DNA from 3 places in the Nocardioides sp. NPDC057577 genome. Region 1 is predicted to be linked to each of the others. Evidence: riboswitches for the same ligand, from Rfam matches in the RefSeq annotation. Region 1 holds a riboswitch; each other region holds the start of a gene.
What was found. A riboswitch is a leader RNA that binds a small molecule or an ion and turns the genes downstream of it on or off. The one in region 1 is predicted to bind cobalamin.
Positions count from the first base shown of each region.

Region 2: it holds a riboswitch for cobalamin, as region 1 does, so the genes downstream of both, ACFU7D_RS28655 (nitrite reductase) here and ACFU7D_RS28820 (CbtB-domain containing protein) in region 1, are expected to answer to the same signal.
Region 3: it holds a riboswitch for cobalamin, as region 1 does, so the genes downstream of both, cobN (cobaltochelatase subunit CobN) here and ACFU7D_RS28820 (CbtB-domain containing protein) in region 1, are expected to answer to the same signal.

Region 1 is NZ_JBHVGB010000281.1:38-4,135, reverse strand. Features, by position in the region: partial or broken gene ACFU7D_RS28830 (ATP-binding cassette domain-containing protein) at 1-317, shown strand, start outside; gene ACFU7D_RS28825 (ABC transporter substrate-binding protein) at 314-1,423, shown strand; cobalamin riboswitch at 1,407-1,541, shown strand; gene ACFU7D_RS28820 (CbtB-domain containing protein) at 1,575-1,790, shown strand; gene ACFU7D_RS28815 (CbtA family protein) at 1,790-2,572, shown strand; gene ACFU7D_RS28810 (ferredoxin) at 2,578-3,267, opposite strand; gene ACFU7D_RS28805 (cobalt-precorrin-6A reductase) at 3,264-3,989, opposite strand.
Region 2 is NZ_JBHVGB010000273.1:78-4,635, reverse strand. Features, by position in the region: partial or broken gene ACFU7D_RS28665 (precorrin-2 C(20)-methyltransferase) at 1-613, opposite strand, end outside; gene ACFU7D_RS28660 (precorrin-8X methylmutase) at 610-1,278, opposite strand; partial or broken gene ACFU7D_RS28655 (nitrite reductase) at 1,909-2,097, opposite strand; cobalamin riboswitch at 2,153-2,358, opposite strand; gene ACFU7D_RS28650 (ABC transporter substrate-binding protein) at 2,461-3,627, shown strand; gene ACFU7D_RS28645 (ion transporter) at 3,613-4,467, opposite strand.
Region 3 is NZ_JBHVGB010000100.1:2,984-7,541, forward strand. Features, by position in the region: gene cobN (cobaltochelatase subunit CobN) at 1-3,010, opposite strand, end outside; cobalamin riboswitch at 3,043-3,187, opposite strand; gene ACFU7D_RS18705 (winged helix-turn-helix transcriptional regulator) at 3,165-4,079, opposite strand; gene ACFU7D_RS18710 (MFS transporter) at 4,195-4,558, shown strand, end outside.

The sequences.
Region 1 (4,098 bases):
CGACGAACCACCTCGACGTCGCCTGGCAGCTGCGGCTGCTGCGGACCGTCGCCGACCGGGCCGAGACCCTGGTCACGACGATCCACGACCTCGACCTGGCGCTGCGTTCCTTCGACCAGCTGGCGGTTCTCGGCCGGCCGCGGGGCAGCGATCCCGACAGCGGCCCGGCGACCGTCGTCGCCCACGGGCCGCCGGCCGAGGTGCTCGACACCATCCGCGTCGATCTCCACTTCGGCGTCGGCTCCGTCCAGGTGCCCCACCCGCACCTGGACCAGCCCCATCTGCTCATCCACTCCCGGAAGGACCACTCGGCATGACCTCTCGCCCGACCATCCCCGTACGTCGCGGCGGCCTCGCCTGCCTGGCCGCGCTGGCACTCGGCTCGACGATCCTCACCTCCTGCGGTGCGGCGGAGAAGACCAGCGTCGGCACCGCGGCCCACGAGAACGACGGCGCGATCACCGTCGAGAACTGTGGCGAGAAGGTGACCGTCGACGAGCCGGTCACCGAGCTCTACGCGTACGACGGCGGGATCATCTCCATCGCCCTGGCCGTCGGCGCCCGGGAGAACCTCGTCGCGGTCACCGGCATCGCCCGGGACCAGGAGCTGCTCGAGCTGGCCTACCCGAAGGACCGGGTCGGGGAGCTGAAGGTCGTCGGCGACGAACAGCCGACCCTGGAGACCGTCCTGGCGCTCGAGCCGCAGCTGATGTTCGCGGGCTGGAACTACGGCTTCAGCGAGTCGCGCAACCTGGTGCCCGAGACCGTGGAGGAGCACGGCATCGAGACCTACCTGCTCAGTGAGTCCTGCCGGCAGGAGGACGGCGACCGCGGCACGATGGGGGCCTGGACGGCGCTGCGTACCGACCTTCTCAACATCGGTGAGCTGACCGGCCACGGCTCGGAGGCGAAGAAGGTCGCGGCCGGCATCGACGAGCGCCGCGAGGCCCTGGAGAGCGCGCCTAGCCCTGCGAAGGCGCCGACGGCGTTCCTCTTCGACTCCGGCTCCGACGCGATCTTCACCTCCGGCTCCTTCGGCGCTCCGCAGGCCATCTTCGACACCGCTGGGGTGACCAACGCGACCGCCGACGTGGAGGACACCTGGACCGAGGTCGGCTGGGAGCGTCTCGCCGCCGCCGACCCCGACGTCATCTACTTCGTGGACTATCCGGGCCAGTCCTACGAGGAGAAGGTCAAGGTCCTCCAGGCCCACCCGGCCTCGCGCGACCTGACCGCGGTCAAGGAGCAGCGGTTCGTGAACCTGCCGTACGCGATGTGGGTCTCCGGTCCGCTCAACATCGACGCCGCCGAGTGGGTCCGCCGCTCGGTCGAGCACTTCGGGCTCGCGCCCGAGTCCGGGATCGAGCCCGAGCTCGACATCAGCGAGCTGAGCAGTCTCACCGGTAACGAGTGGCTCCGCTGAGATCCCGCTATAGTGCTGGCAACGGACATGAGGAAGCCGGTGGAACTCCGGCACAGTCGCGCTACTGTGACATCGCTTCGGCGGTGGAGTCAGACCCGATTGTCCGTCCAACCCCAACGAACAGGGACGCATTCATCCCTGAGGAGGACATATGTCGCAGCCTGCTGTGGCGCCCGTCGCCGGCGTCGATCTGCCCACTATCTCGCTTCGTGAGCTGGCCCCCTGGGCGCTCTTCTTCGGCCTGCTCGGTCTGCTGGTGCTCTTCTTCATCAGCGCCGACCAGGGCGCGGTCTCGATCCCGTCCGGCACGCTCATCCACGAGTGGGTCCACGACGGTCGTCACCTGCTCGGCTACCCCTGCCACTGATGAGCCCGCGTGCATTTCTCGTACGCGGCCTGCTAGCTGGACTCCTCGCCGGAGTCGCCACCTTCCTGGTGGCGTACTCCGTCGGTGAGCCGCAGGTCGGCGCTGCCATCGCGCTGGAGGAGGGCGGCGACGGGCACTCACACTCGCACGCCGCCGAAGGCGATGAGGGTGGCGAGGGTGGCGAGGAGGCCGCCGAGGTCTCCCGCACCAACCAGAGCACCTGGGGGCTGCTGACCGGCACCCTGGCCGTCGGCGTCGCGCTCGGGGGCATCCTCGGGCTGGTCGCCGCGGCGACGCTCGGTCGCCTCGGACGGCTCACGCCAGGGCAGTCGACGGCGCTCGTCACCCTGATCGGGTTCGTCGCGGTCGCCCTGGTGCCGTTCCTCAAATATCCGGCGACCCCACCGGCGGTGGGCAGCGGAGACACCATCGGCGTACGCACCGCGGTCTACTTCGCCTTCCAGGCCCTCTCGGTCGTGGCGGCGGTGGTCGTGACGTACGCCGCCGTGCGGCTGCGCGGGCGGTTCGGCACCTACCTCGCCGTGGTCGGCGCGATCGCGGCCTACCTGGTCGTCATGGTCGTCGCCGGGCAGCTGTTCACGACGGTCAACGAGGTCGGGGACTTCCCGGCCGACACGCTGTGGTTCTTCCGCCGCGCCTCGCTGATCACGCTCGCCACGATGTGGGGCGTGCTCGGGGTGGCGCTGACCGGCCTGGTCATTCGTCTCTACGCGGCAGAGCGCGCTGTCGCGGAGCGAAAGGCCCTCGCCGCCAGCCTCTGAGCGGCTCAGCGGGGGAGGCGGTAGGTCTCCACGGGGCGGCCGTCGGCCAGGTGATCACGCACGATCACCCGGGCGGCGGCCGCTTCCACGTTGCCGTACCAGACGTCGTCGGGCTGGACGCTGAGCACCGGCGCCTGGTTGCACGGGAACTGGCAGCCGGTGTGGGTGATCAGCAGGTCGTCGTCGCCGAGACCGGCCTCCATCGCCCCCAGGATCACGGCCCTGGCGGTCTCCTCCGAGCCCTTCGCGGTGCAGCGCGGGCCGCGGCAGATCAGCACCTGGCGTACGTGGTCGGGGACCCGCTCCCAGGCGGGCGAGGTGAGCCCGGGCTCGGTGCCGGTGATCGGCCGGGTCTCGGCCAGCGAGTCGGTCAGCGCCTCGGCGAGCTCGTCGCGCGTGGTGGCCAGGCGGGTCGCGATCTGCAGTTCGGGGCGGGTGCCGGTGCGCTCGCGCCACCAGTGGGCGGCGATCCGGCGCAGCCAGGAGTGGCCAGGGGCGAGCGGGCCGAGGCTGATGCCGGCCAGGGCGATGGTCTCGGCGCCCTCGTCGGCCAGGCGGGTCAGCTCGCGGGAGAGCGAGGGGTCGCCCATCTGCAGAAACGCAAGGCTCGCCTCGTGCTCGCCGGCCCAGGCGAGCAGGTCCTCGCGCCGGTCGACGTCGGTCACCGACATCCCGACGACGACGCGGTGTGTCATCCGAGGCTCCGCACCCAGGAGACCGCCTCGGCGACGTCGTCGACCGTGCGGACGCCGTCCTCGCCGGCTGGGCGGCGGACGACCACGACGCTCACCCCGAGCTCGGCCGCGGCGGCCATCTTCGGCCAGGTGAAGGTGCCGCCGGAGTCCTTGGTGATGAGTACGTCGGTGTCGTGCTCGCGCATCAGCGCGAGCTCGCCCTCGATCTCGTAGGGACCACGGCTGGTCAGCAGGGTCCAGGCTTCGGGGAGGTCGAGGTCGGGCCGGTCGACCACGCGGGCGAGGGCCTGGTGTCCGGCGAGTGCCGGGACGAACCTGGCGAGCTCCTGGCGTCCGACCGTGATGAACGGACGCTTCCCGAGGTCGGCGGCGAGCGTGGCCGCCTGGTCGTGGGTGTCGACGTAGGCCCAGGACGGGTCCGCCGGCCAGCCGGGCCGCTCCAGCCGGAGCAACGGATGCCCGGTCTGCGCGCAGGCGGCCGCCGCGTTGGCCGACATCCCGCGCGCGAACGGATGCGTCGCGTCGACGACCGCGTCGAAGTGGTCGAGGGCCCCCCTCAGGCCCTCGACCCCGCCGAACCCCCCGATCCGCACCTCGCCGACCGGCAGCCGCGGCCGCGCCACCCGGCCGGCCAGCGAGGAGGTCACCTCCACACCCTCCTCGAGCAGCCGCGCCGCCAGCTCCCGCGCCTCCCCGGTCCCGCCCAGGATCAGCAACCTCATCCCTCAGCCCTCCCGCTGGCCGAGCCGTCGTCCCCGCTGGCCGAGCCGCTCCCTCCGCTGGTCGAGCCGCCGGAGCCGCTAGGCGGAGGCGTGTCGAGACCAACACGGT
Region 2 (4,558 bases), on a different contig from region 1:
CCTCGAGCCGCCCGGCAGCCGCGAGCGCGGAACGGACCGCGGGGAAGGTCCGGCCGAGCTTCATGATGATCGCCGCCTCGGTGTCGGCCAGCCGACGGGCGAGCTCGGGCTCGGGCAGCGTTCCCGGCAGGACCGTGAGCACGTCGGTCTGGCGCACCAGCGGGGTGGAGACCGCGGCGGTGGCTGCTGCGAAGGCGGGCACGCCCGGCACGACGGAGGTCTCGTAGACCTCCTTGAACCGGTCGTGGAGATACATCGAGGAGCCGTAGAAGAGCGGGTCGCCCTCGGCGAGCAGGACGACGTCGCGGCCGGCGTCGAGGTGAGCGGAGAGTCGGACCGCGCAGGACTCGTAGAACTCGGCCATCGCCCCGACATAGCCGCCCGGGTGCGAGGTGGTCCCGGTGGTGACCGGGTAGCGCAGCTCCTCCTCGATCGCCTCCGCCGGGATCAGCGAGGACGCGATCCGGCGGGCGTGCGACTGCTTGCGCACCCCGGCGTGGTAGGCGACCACAGGTGCCGCGCCGATCAGCCGGGCGGCCTTGAGGGTGATCAGCTCGGGGTCGCCCGGGCCGATCCCGACGACGGTGAAGCTCCCACGGATCGGAGTGCTCATTCCTGCTCCTGGGCGAGTGCGTTGAGGGCGGAGGAGGTCATCGCGGAGCCGCCACGACGACCCCGGACGGTGACGAAGGGGATGTCGATCCCGTGATCGGCGGCGAACGAGGCGAGCGCCTCCTTGGACTCGGCCGCGCCGATGAAGCCGACCGGACAGCCGACGATCGCGGCCGGCCGCGGGCCGCCGTCGAGGATCATCTCGAGCAGATGGAAGAGCGCCGTCGGGGCGTTGCCGATGGCGACCACCGCACCCTCGAGGTAGGGCTCCCACAGGGACAGCGCGGCGGCGGTGCGGGTCGTCCCCCACATCCGGGCCAGCTCCGGGACCCGGTCGTCACCGAGCATGCAGAGCACCTCGTTGGCACGCGGGAGCCGGCTGCGCGTGACCCCGGTCGCGACCATCGTCGCGTCGCACAGGATCGGCGCCCCGGCCTCCAGGGCACTCCGCGCGGCCTTCACCAGGCCGGGGTGGATGACCAGGTCGGCGGCGAGGTCGACCTGCCCGCTGCCGTGGATCATCCGCACCGCGAGCCGCTCGGCGTCGGCCGGGACCGCGGAGAGGTCGGCCTCGCGCCGGATGGTCGCGAAGGAGTCGACGTAGATCGCCGGACCCTGGTCGATGTAGTCGTAGCGCCGGGTCGGACGGACCTGCGGCGAGGGCACGAGTACGCCGCGCCACGGCGTCACCACGAGAGCCGGCGCCCGCTCGGCCAGCGCCGTGACCGCCGCCCGGTCCAGGGTCCCCTCGGCAAAGCCGACGTGCTCGCCGCCGGGCACCTCACCGAACCCGAGCTCCGTGGCCGGCGCCGGCACCCGGGCGTCGGCTGCGACCGGCTCGACCATCGGTGCGTCGAGCTCGGCGACATGCCAGGGCGCGGACGGCCCCTCGCCGCGTACGTCCAGGAAGCGGGCAGCGAGCGAGACCAACCGGTAGGCGGCCTCGGCGAGCGGCACGACCGGCCCCCACGAGTCACCGACCCGGAGCTGACCCTCAGCCGCGGAGAGCGCCACCACGCCCAGGTCGCACTCCCGTGAGACCAGGTCGCCGCGGCCGTCGTCGAGCACGAAGAGGAACCGCCCCGGCAGCGCGGCCAGACGGGGCGAGGCGCACAGCAGCCTGTCCAGCGACGCCGCGACGCCGCGCAGGTCGGCCCGTCCCCCGGCGAGCCCGGTCTGCGGGGAGACCATCACGTTGCGTACGAGCTCATGGGTCTGCGCCGGCACCAGACCGGTCGCCTTCAGCGCGGTGAGCACCTCACCCGGGAGCGCGCCGTCGACGGAGGGCAGGCCGCGCACCTGCAGGTTGGCGCGGCCGGTGAGATGGATCCGTCCGTCGCCGTAGGTCTCCGCCACGGAGATCAGCGAGAGCAGCGCGGCGGAGGAGACGGACCCGCCGATCAGCCGCAGCCGCACCAGCAGGCCGTCCTCGGCCGCCCACGGACGACCGACTCCGGGGCACCGGTCGGTTCGGACTCGCGACATCAGGACACCTGCTCTGCGTCATGTGCCCTTGCGCGGGGCACGTGGTGACCTGGCGGCGGATGCCGCCAGAGCCAGCAGGTCTTCGGACTCGGAATCGATCGGAGCGGAGCGCCTTCCCGGAGCCAGGCTCCAGTGACTGCCCTCCTCGGAAGGAGTGCGTGCCCCGCCCGTCATCCTCACCGCTGCGCGTCAGTCCCGGACTTTCACCGGGTTCCCTGACCCCATCAGGCATGGAGTACGACTGGCAGGGCGAGACTACCCACTTGCGGACACGGCACCGAATTGCTCGCCCTCCGGCCGCCGGTTGTGCCAGGGTTCGCCTACTCGGAACCTCCCGGCGCCACCCCACAGATGGAGTCCCCCGTGACAGGCTCGGTTCATCGGCAGCTGCTCGTTCTCGCGCCCATCTCGGCGCTCGCACTCAGCCTGACGGCCTGCGCCACGACCTCGGAGTCGAAGGTCTCGATCGGTCTGGTGGTGCCGACCTCCGGCGTCCACAAGTCGATCGGCACCGACATGTCCCGGGGCTTCGACCTCTACCTCGACCAGCACGGCGGGAAGCTGGGCGGCCGGCTGATCGACGTCGTCGAGGCCGACGAGGGCGACCGGACCGAGATCGGCGTCGCCGCGGTGACCAGGCTGATCCAGGACGACGAGGTCCAGGCGGTCGTCGGGGTGGTGAGCTCGGAGACGGCGCTGGCGGCCAAGGACGTGGCGATCAACAGCGAGACGCCGCTGATCGTGACCGGCGCCGGTGCCGACGGGTTCGCCGACGGGTCCGACTACCTGTGGCGTACGTCCTCGACCAACACGGACCTGGGCAGCGCGCTCGGGAAGGCGGTCGCCCAGGGGACCGACCGGGGCTCGGCGTACGTCATCGGCTCCGACGACGCGACCGGTCATGAGTTCTCCGACAGCTTCATGATCGCCCTCGAGGCGTCCGGCAGCACCGTGGCGGGTCAGAGCTACACCCCGGCGGGGGTGACCGAGGAGTGGTCGGGTCTCTTCGACAAGGTGAAGGAGTCGGGCGCGGACGCGATCTTCGCCGCCTATGCCGGGAAGGAGGCGGAGGCGTTCGTGACGCAGTACCGCGAGTCGGGTCTGGCCAAGCGCATCCGGCTCTACGGCCCGGGGTTCCTCACCGAGGGCGACGTGCTGTCCGCGCTGGGCGGCGCGGCATCCGGCGTGCGGACCGCGCTGCACTACAGCGACACGATGGACTCGCTGATGAACGACGCCTTCGTGAAGGACTACCGCAAGGCGTACGACGCCACCCCGACGGTCTACTCGGTGCAGGCCTACGACGCCGCGGCCGCGCTCGACAAGGCGCTCGGCCTCTCCGACGACGTCAACCGCAATGAGGTCGCCGACTCCCTCGGGTCGGTCGGCACCATCGTCAGCCCCCGCGGGAACTGGTCCTTCGACCCCAACCACAACCCCGACCAGCCCTACTTCCTGCGGGTGGTCAGGGGCACTGCCGCCGGCCCCCGCAACGTGGTCCTGCAGGAGATCACCTCACCGGGCAGCTGACTCCGACCGCAGCTCGGCCCGGGTCGCGGCCAGCTCCTCGCGTACGGCGGTGAGGTCCTCGCGCAACGAGGTGAGGATGGCCATCATCTCGGCGTCGGACTCCTCCTCGTGCTCGGCGAGAGTCTCGACGCTCTCCATGCCGGAGACGACCACGGCGAGGAAGAGATTGAGGACCGCGAAGGTCATCACCAGGATGAAGACGACGAAGAAGATCCAGGCGGAGGGGTCCTCGGCCATCACCTCGCGGGCGATGTCGGGCCAGGCCTCCCCGGTCATGGTCTGGAACAGCGTGAACGCACTGGTGCCGAGGTCGCCGAAGTACTCCGGAGCGATCGAGCCGTAGAGGTTGGTCGAGATGACCACCGCGACGTACATCATCAGCCCCAGCAGCCCAGCGACCGCGCCCATCCCCGGCACCGCTTTGATCAGGCCGTCGACGACGCGACGCATGGACGGGACCGAGTTGACCAGGCGCAGCACGCGCAGGATCCGCAGCGCCCGCAGCACCGACATCGGTCCGGTCGCGGGCACCAGCGCGATCGCGACGATCACGGTGTCGAAGATGTTCCACGGGTCGAGGAAGAACCTGGGGCCGTACGCCACCAGCCGCAGCACCAGCTCGACGACGAAGACCCCGAGGAGCACGCTGTCGAGCAGCGCCAGCTCGTGGGCGAGATGTTCGGGGACCATCGTCTCCACGCCGAGGACCACCGCGTTGAGGATGATCACCCCGATGATCACCTTCTGGAACGTGTCGTCATCGACCAGCGCGCGGATCCGCCCGCGCACCGAGATGTTGCCCGAACCCATCGGCGTCATGTCCTCCCGTGAAACAGCCACCCGTGACAGCGGCCGGAGCCTATCGGCTGGGTCGCCCCACCCTCACAGACGCCCCGCTCCCCCGCTGGTCGAGCCGCTCCCCCGCTGGTCG
Region 3 (4,558 bases), on a different contig from region 1:
ACGTATAGACCTCGGCCAGGTCCTGGTCGGAGCGCCAGTTGCCGGCCTCGATCACCTGCAGGATCCCGGCACCGTACGAACCGGGCTTGGAGCCGAAGATGCGGGCCGTCGCGCGGCGCTGGTCGCCGTGCTCGGCCAGGTCCTCCAGCGTGTGTGCGCGGACGAAGTTGTCCGCGGCCGGCTCGTCCAGGTCGGCCACCATCCGGACCGCGTCGTCGAGCATCGAGACGACGTGGGGGAACGCGTCGCGGAAGAACCCGGAGATGCGTACGGTCACGTCGATCCGCGGCCTGCCGAGCTCGGCGAGCGAGATGACGTCGAGATGGGTGATGCGGCGCGACGCCTCGTCCCACTCCGGCCGCACCCCGAGCAGTGCGAGCACCTCGGCGACGTCGTCGCCGGACGTACGCATCGCGGACGTGCCCCAGACGGAGAGCCCGACCGATGTCGGGTAGTCGCCGGTCTCGTCCAGGTAGCGCTGCAGCAGCGAGTCGGCCATCGCCTGCCCGGTCTGCCACGCCAGCCGGCTCGGGACCGCGCGCGGGTCGACGGTGTAGAAGTTGCGCCCGGTCGGAAGTACGTTGACGAGCCCCCGCAGCGGCGAGCCCGAGGGCCCCGCGGGGACGAAGCCACCGTCCAGCGCGTGCAGGATCGCGGACAGCTCGTCGGTCGTCCCGTTCAGCCGCGGTACCACCTGCTCGGCGGCGAAGACGAGCACCTGCTGCACGGCCGGGTCGTCGTGGAGGGTGCCGGCGACGGCCGGGTCCCAGCCGGCCGCGTCCATCCGCTCCACCAGGCCGCGAGCCTGGGTCTCGATCTCGTCGACCGCGCGGGTGTCGGCGCCCTCCTTGAGCCCGAGCGCCGCCCGCAGGCCGGCCACGGCACCGCCGACACCGCCCCAGACCTGCGAGGCGCGCAGGATCGAGAGCACCAGGTTGACGCGGGCCTCACCCGCCGGCGCGGCACCGAGCACATGCAGCCCGTCGCGGATCTGGGCGTCCTTGATCTCGCAGAGCCAGCCGTCGATGTGGAGCATGAAGTCGTCGAAGTCGTCGTCCTCCGGCCGCTCCTCCATGCCGAGGTCGCGGTGGAGCTCGGCGGCCTTCATCAGCTGCCAGATCTCGCCACGGATGGCGGGCAGCTTGGCGGGGTCCATGGAGGAGATCCGGTCGTACTCCTCCATCAGCGACTCCAGCCGCGCGATGTCGCCGTAGGACTCCGCGCGCGCCATCGGCGGCACCAGGTGGTCGATGATCGTGGCGTGCGCACGGCGCTTCGCCTGGGCACCCTCGCCGGGGTCGTTGACCAGGAACGGGTAGATCAGCGGCATGTTGCCGATGGCCGCGTCCGGGCCGCAGGACGCCGAGAGCGCGGCGTTCTTGCCGGGCAGCCACTCCATCGAGCCGTGCTTGCCGAGATGGACGACGGCGTCGGCGCGGAAGCCGTTCTCCAGCCAGCGGTAGGCGCCCAGATAGTGGTGCGACGGGGGAAGGTCCGGGTCGTGGTAGATCGCCACCGGGTTCTCGCCGAACCCGCGCGGCGGCTGGATCAGGATGACGATGTTGCCGGCCTGGAGGGTGGCCAGGACGAGCTCGCCGTCGTCGTTGACGAACAGGTTGCCCGGCGTCGGACCCCAGGTCTCGACCATCTGTTCGCGCAGGTCAGCGGGGAGATCCTTGGTCCACTCGTCGTAGTCTGCCTTCGAGATCCGGACGTGGGCGTCGGTCAGCTGCGCGTTGGTCAGCCACTCCTCGTCCTGACCGCCCGCGGCGATCAGCGCGTGGATCAGCGCATCGCCGGCAGCGGTGTCGTCAACCCCGTCGAGGAGGCGTACGACCTCGTTGTCGGTGCCCAGGTCATAGCCCTCCTCGCGGAGGCGACGGAGCATCCGGATCGCGGAGACCGGGGTGTCGAGGCCGACCGCGTTGCCGATGCGGGCGTGCTTGGTCGGGTAGGCGGAGAGGACGAGCGCGAGGCGCTTCTCGCCGTTGGGGGTGTGTCGCAGCCGGGCATGGTTGACCGCGATCCTGGCCACTCGGGCCGTGCGCTCGGGGTCGGCGACGTAGTGGGGGAGACCCTGCTCGTCGAGCTCCTTGAACGAGAACGGCGCGGTGATGATCCGCCCGTCGAACTCGGGGATCGCGATCTGGTTGGCCGAGTCGAGGGGCGTGACGCCGTCGTCGGAGGCCTCCCACTCCGCGCGCGAGCTGGTCAGGCACAGGCCCTGGAGCACCGGGATGTCGAGCGCCGCCATCCGCTCCACGTCCCAGGCCTCGTCCTCGCCACCGGCGCTCGCCGAGGCGGGGACCGAGCCGCCGGCCGCGAGCACGGTCACGATCAGCGCGTCCAGGGTGCCGAGCGCCTCGTAGAGGTCGTCGGGGGCAGAACGGAGCGAGCCCGCGAAGACGGGTACGCCGGTGGCCGCTCCGGTCGCGTCGATGGCATCGGCCAGCGCGTGCGCGAACGCGGTGTTCCCGCTGGTCTCGTGGGCGCGGTAGTAGAGCACCCCGATCCGCGCCTTCTCGCTGGTCGAGCCGCCGGAGCCGCTAGGCGGAGGCGTGTCGAGACCAACACGTTCAGCGAACCCCCATGCGGGCACCTCCGCCGGCGGCTCGAACCCGAACCCGGTCAGCAGCACCGTGTCGGAGAGGAACGCGTGCAGCTGGGCGAGGTTCCCCGGTCCGCCCTCGGCGAGATAGCGGTGTGCCTCCGCGGCGACACCCATCGGGACCGTGGAGTGCTCCATCAGCTCGGCGCTCGGCTGCTGCTCGCCGCCGAGGACGACCACCGGGGTGCCGCGCTCCTTGACGGCCCTCAGCCCGTCCCACAGGTCCGTCGGCGAGCCGAGGAGCCGGAAGACCACCAGGTCGACGCCGGCCACGACGGCCTCGAGGTCGGTCGCCCGCGACGGGTTCGCCCAGGCGTAGTCGGCGCCGCTGGCACGGGCCGAGAGCAGGTCGGTGTCCGAGGTGGACAGAAGGGCGATGCGTACGCGTGCAGGGTCGGCCATGCCGGGTCCTCCTAGGGGTTCTCGCCCCGTCGATCGGTCGGATAGCCCGCGGCCAGTGTCTGGCTGTGTCACGCCCGATCCTGGGAGTGACATCACAGTGGCGGAACCGCCCCGGACTCTCACCGGGTTCCTGCGCCACGAGCGTGCTCGCAGCCTACCTCCTGGGCTGCTGCGTCCTCGGGCCGGTAGCGTCGGTGGCGGAAGTTCGTTCGCGGAGAACAGTGAGCATGTCTTCGACTGATCCGCCCGGGTCGGTGATCGGGGCCTGGACGTGCCGCACGACGCCGGCCGGGTCCAGGAGAAGGGAGACCCTCTTGAGCCGGTCAGCGCCGCCGGCACGGAAGACCGGCAGCCGGTAGGCGCCTGCGGCAACCCCGTCGGCGTCCGAGGCGAGGTCGTACGGCAGGTCGGCATGTTCCGCGAACGCGGCCAGCTGGTCGGGGCGCTGGGTGCTCACCCCGACCACGCGGGCGCCGAGCGTCGTGAAGTCGGAGTAGTGCTCGGCGTAGGTCTGGCACTCCAGCGTGCAGCCCCGGGTCCCGGGGATATCGCCCCAGCCCGGGGGGTAGCCGTGGCTCTTCGGCGCATAGGCACCGGGGAAGAAGAAGGCGACGGTCCAGGTGTCCTCGCCGGTCATGTGGAGGCGGGTGTCGCGGTGCGAGGTGATCTCGACGTCCGGCGGCGTCGTGCCCAGCAGGTCCTCGAGGCGGCGCTCCTCGTCCGGTCCGGCGGTCGCGGTCAGGGTGCCGTCGCCCATGACGTACCGCGTTCCCCACTCCTGGAGAGCGACCAGGACGGGCAGTAGCCCGCGGCCGCGCCCGGTCAGCTGGTAGTCGTAGCGCAGCGGGCGGTCGGTGTAGGCGTGCTTGGCGAGGACGCCGTCGGCGACGAGCGAGTTGAGCCGCTCTGTGAGCGCGCGGCGGCTGAGCCCGAGCTCACGGACCAGGCCGTCGAACCGGGTCACCCCGGCGGCGCACTCGCGCACGATCAGCAGGCTCTGCCAGTCGCCGATGACGCCGAGCGCCTGCGCGATCCCGCAGTCGGCGTCGGTGAGGTCATCGCGGCGCATCGGCGTCTCCTTGGTCGGTCGGGCAATTCGGGTGGCGGCCTCGACGCATACATGGTTGCATATAGTTCCAATTTGGAACTCACCCGGAAGGGCTCGGATGGAAGAGGTACGCCGCGTGGCGCGGTCATTCTGGCTTTACTGGTCCGCCGGCACCTTGAGCGGCGTAGGGACCGCGGTCACTGCCGTCGCATTGCCGCTGACCGCGGTGACGGTGCTGGGGGCGAGCGCGTTCGAGATGGGGCTGCTCGCGGCGGCCGGGTATCTCTCCTGGATCCTCATCGGCCTGCCCGCGGGCGCGATCGTGCAGCGACTCCCGTTGCGCCGCGTACAGGTCCTCGCGGATCTCGCGCGCGCCGCCGCGATCCTCAGTGTTCCGTTGGTGTGGTGGGCAGGTGGCCTCACGCTGGTTCAGCTGCTGGTCGTCGCACTCGCGGTCAACTTCGCCGAGGTGCTCTTCTTCGCCGCGAATACGACGTTCC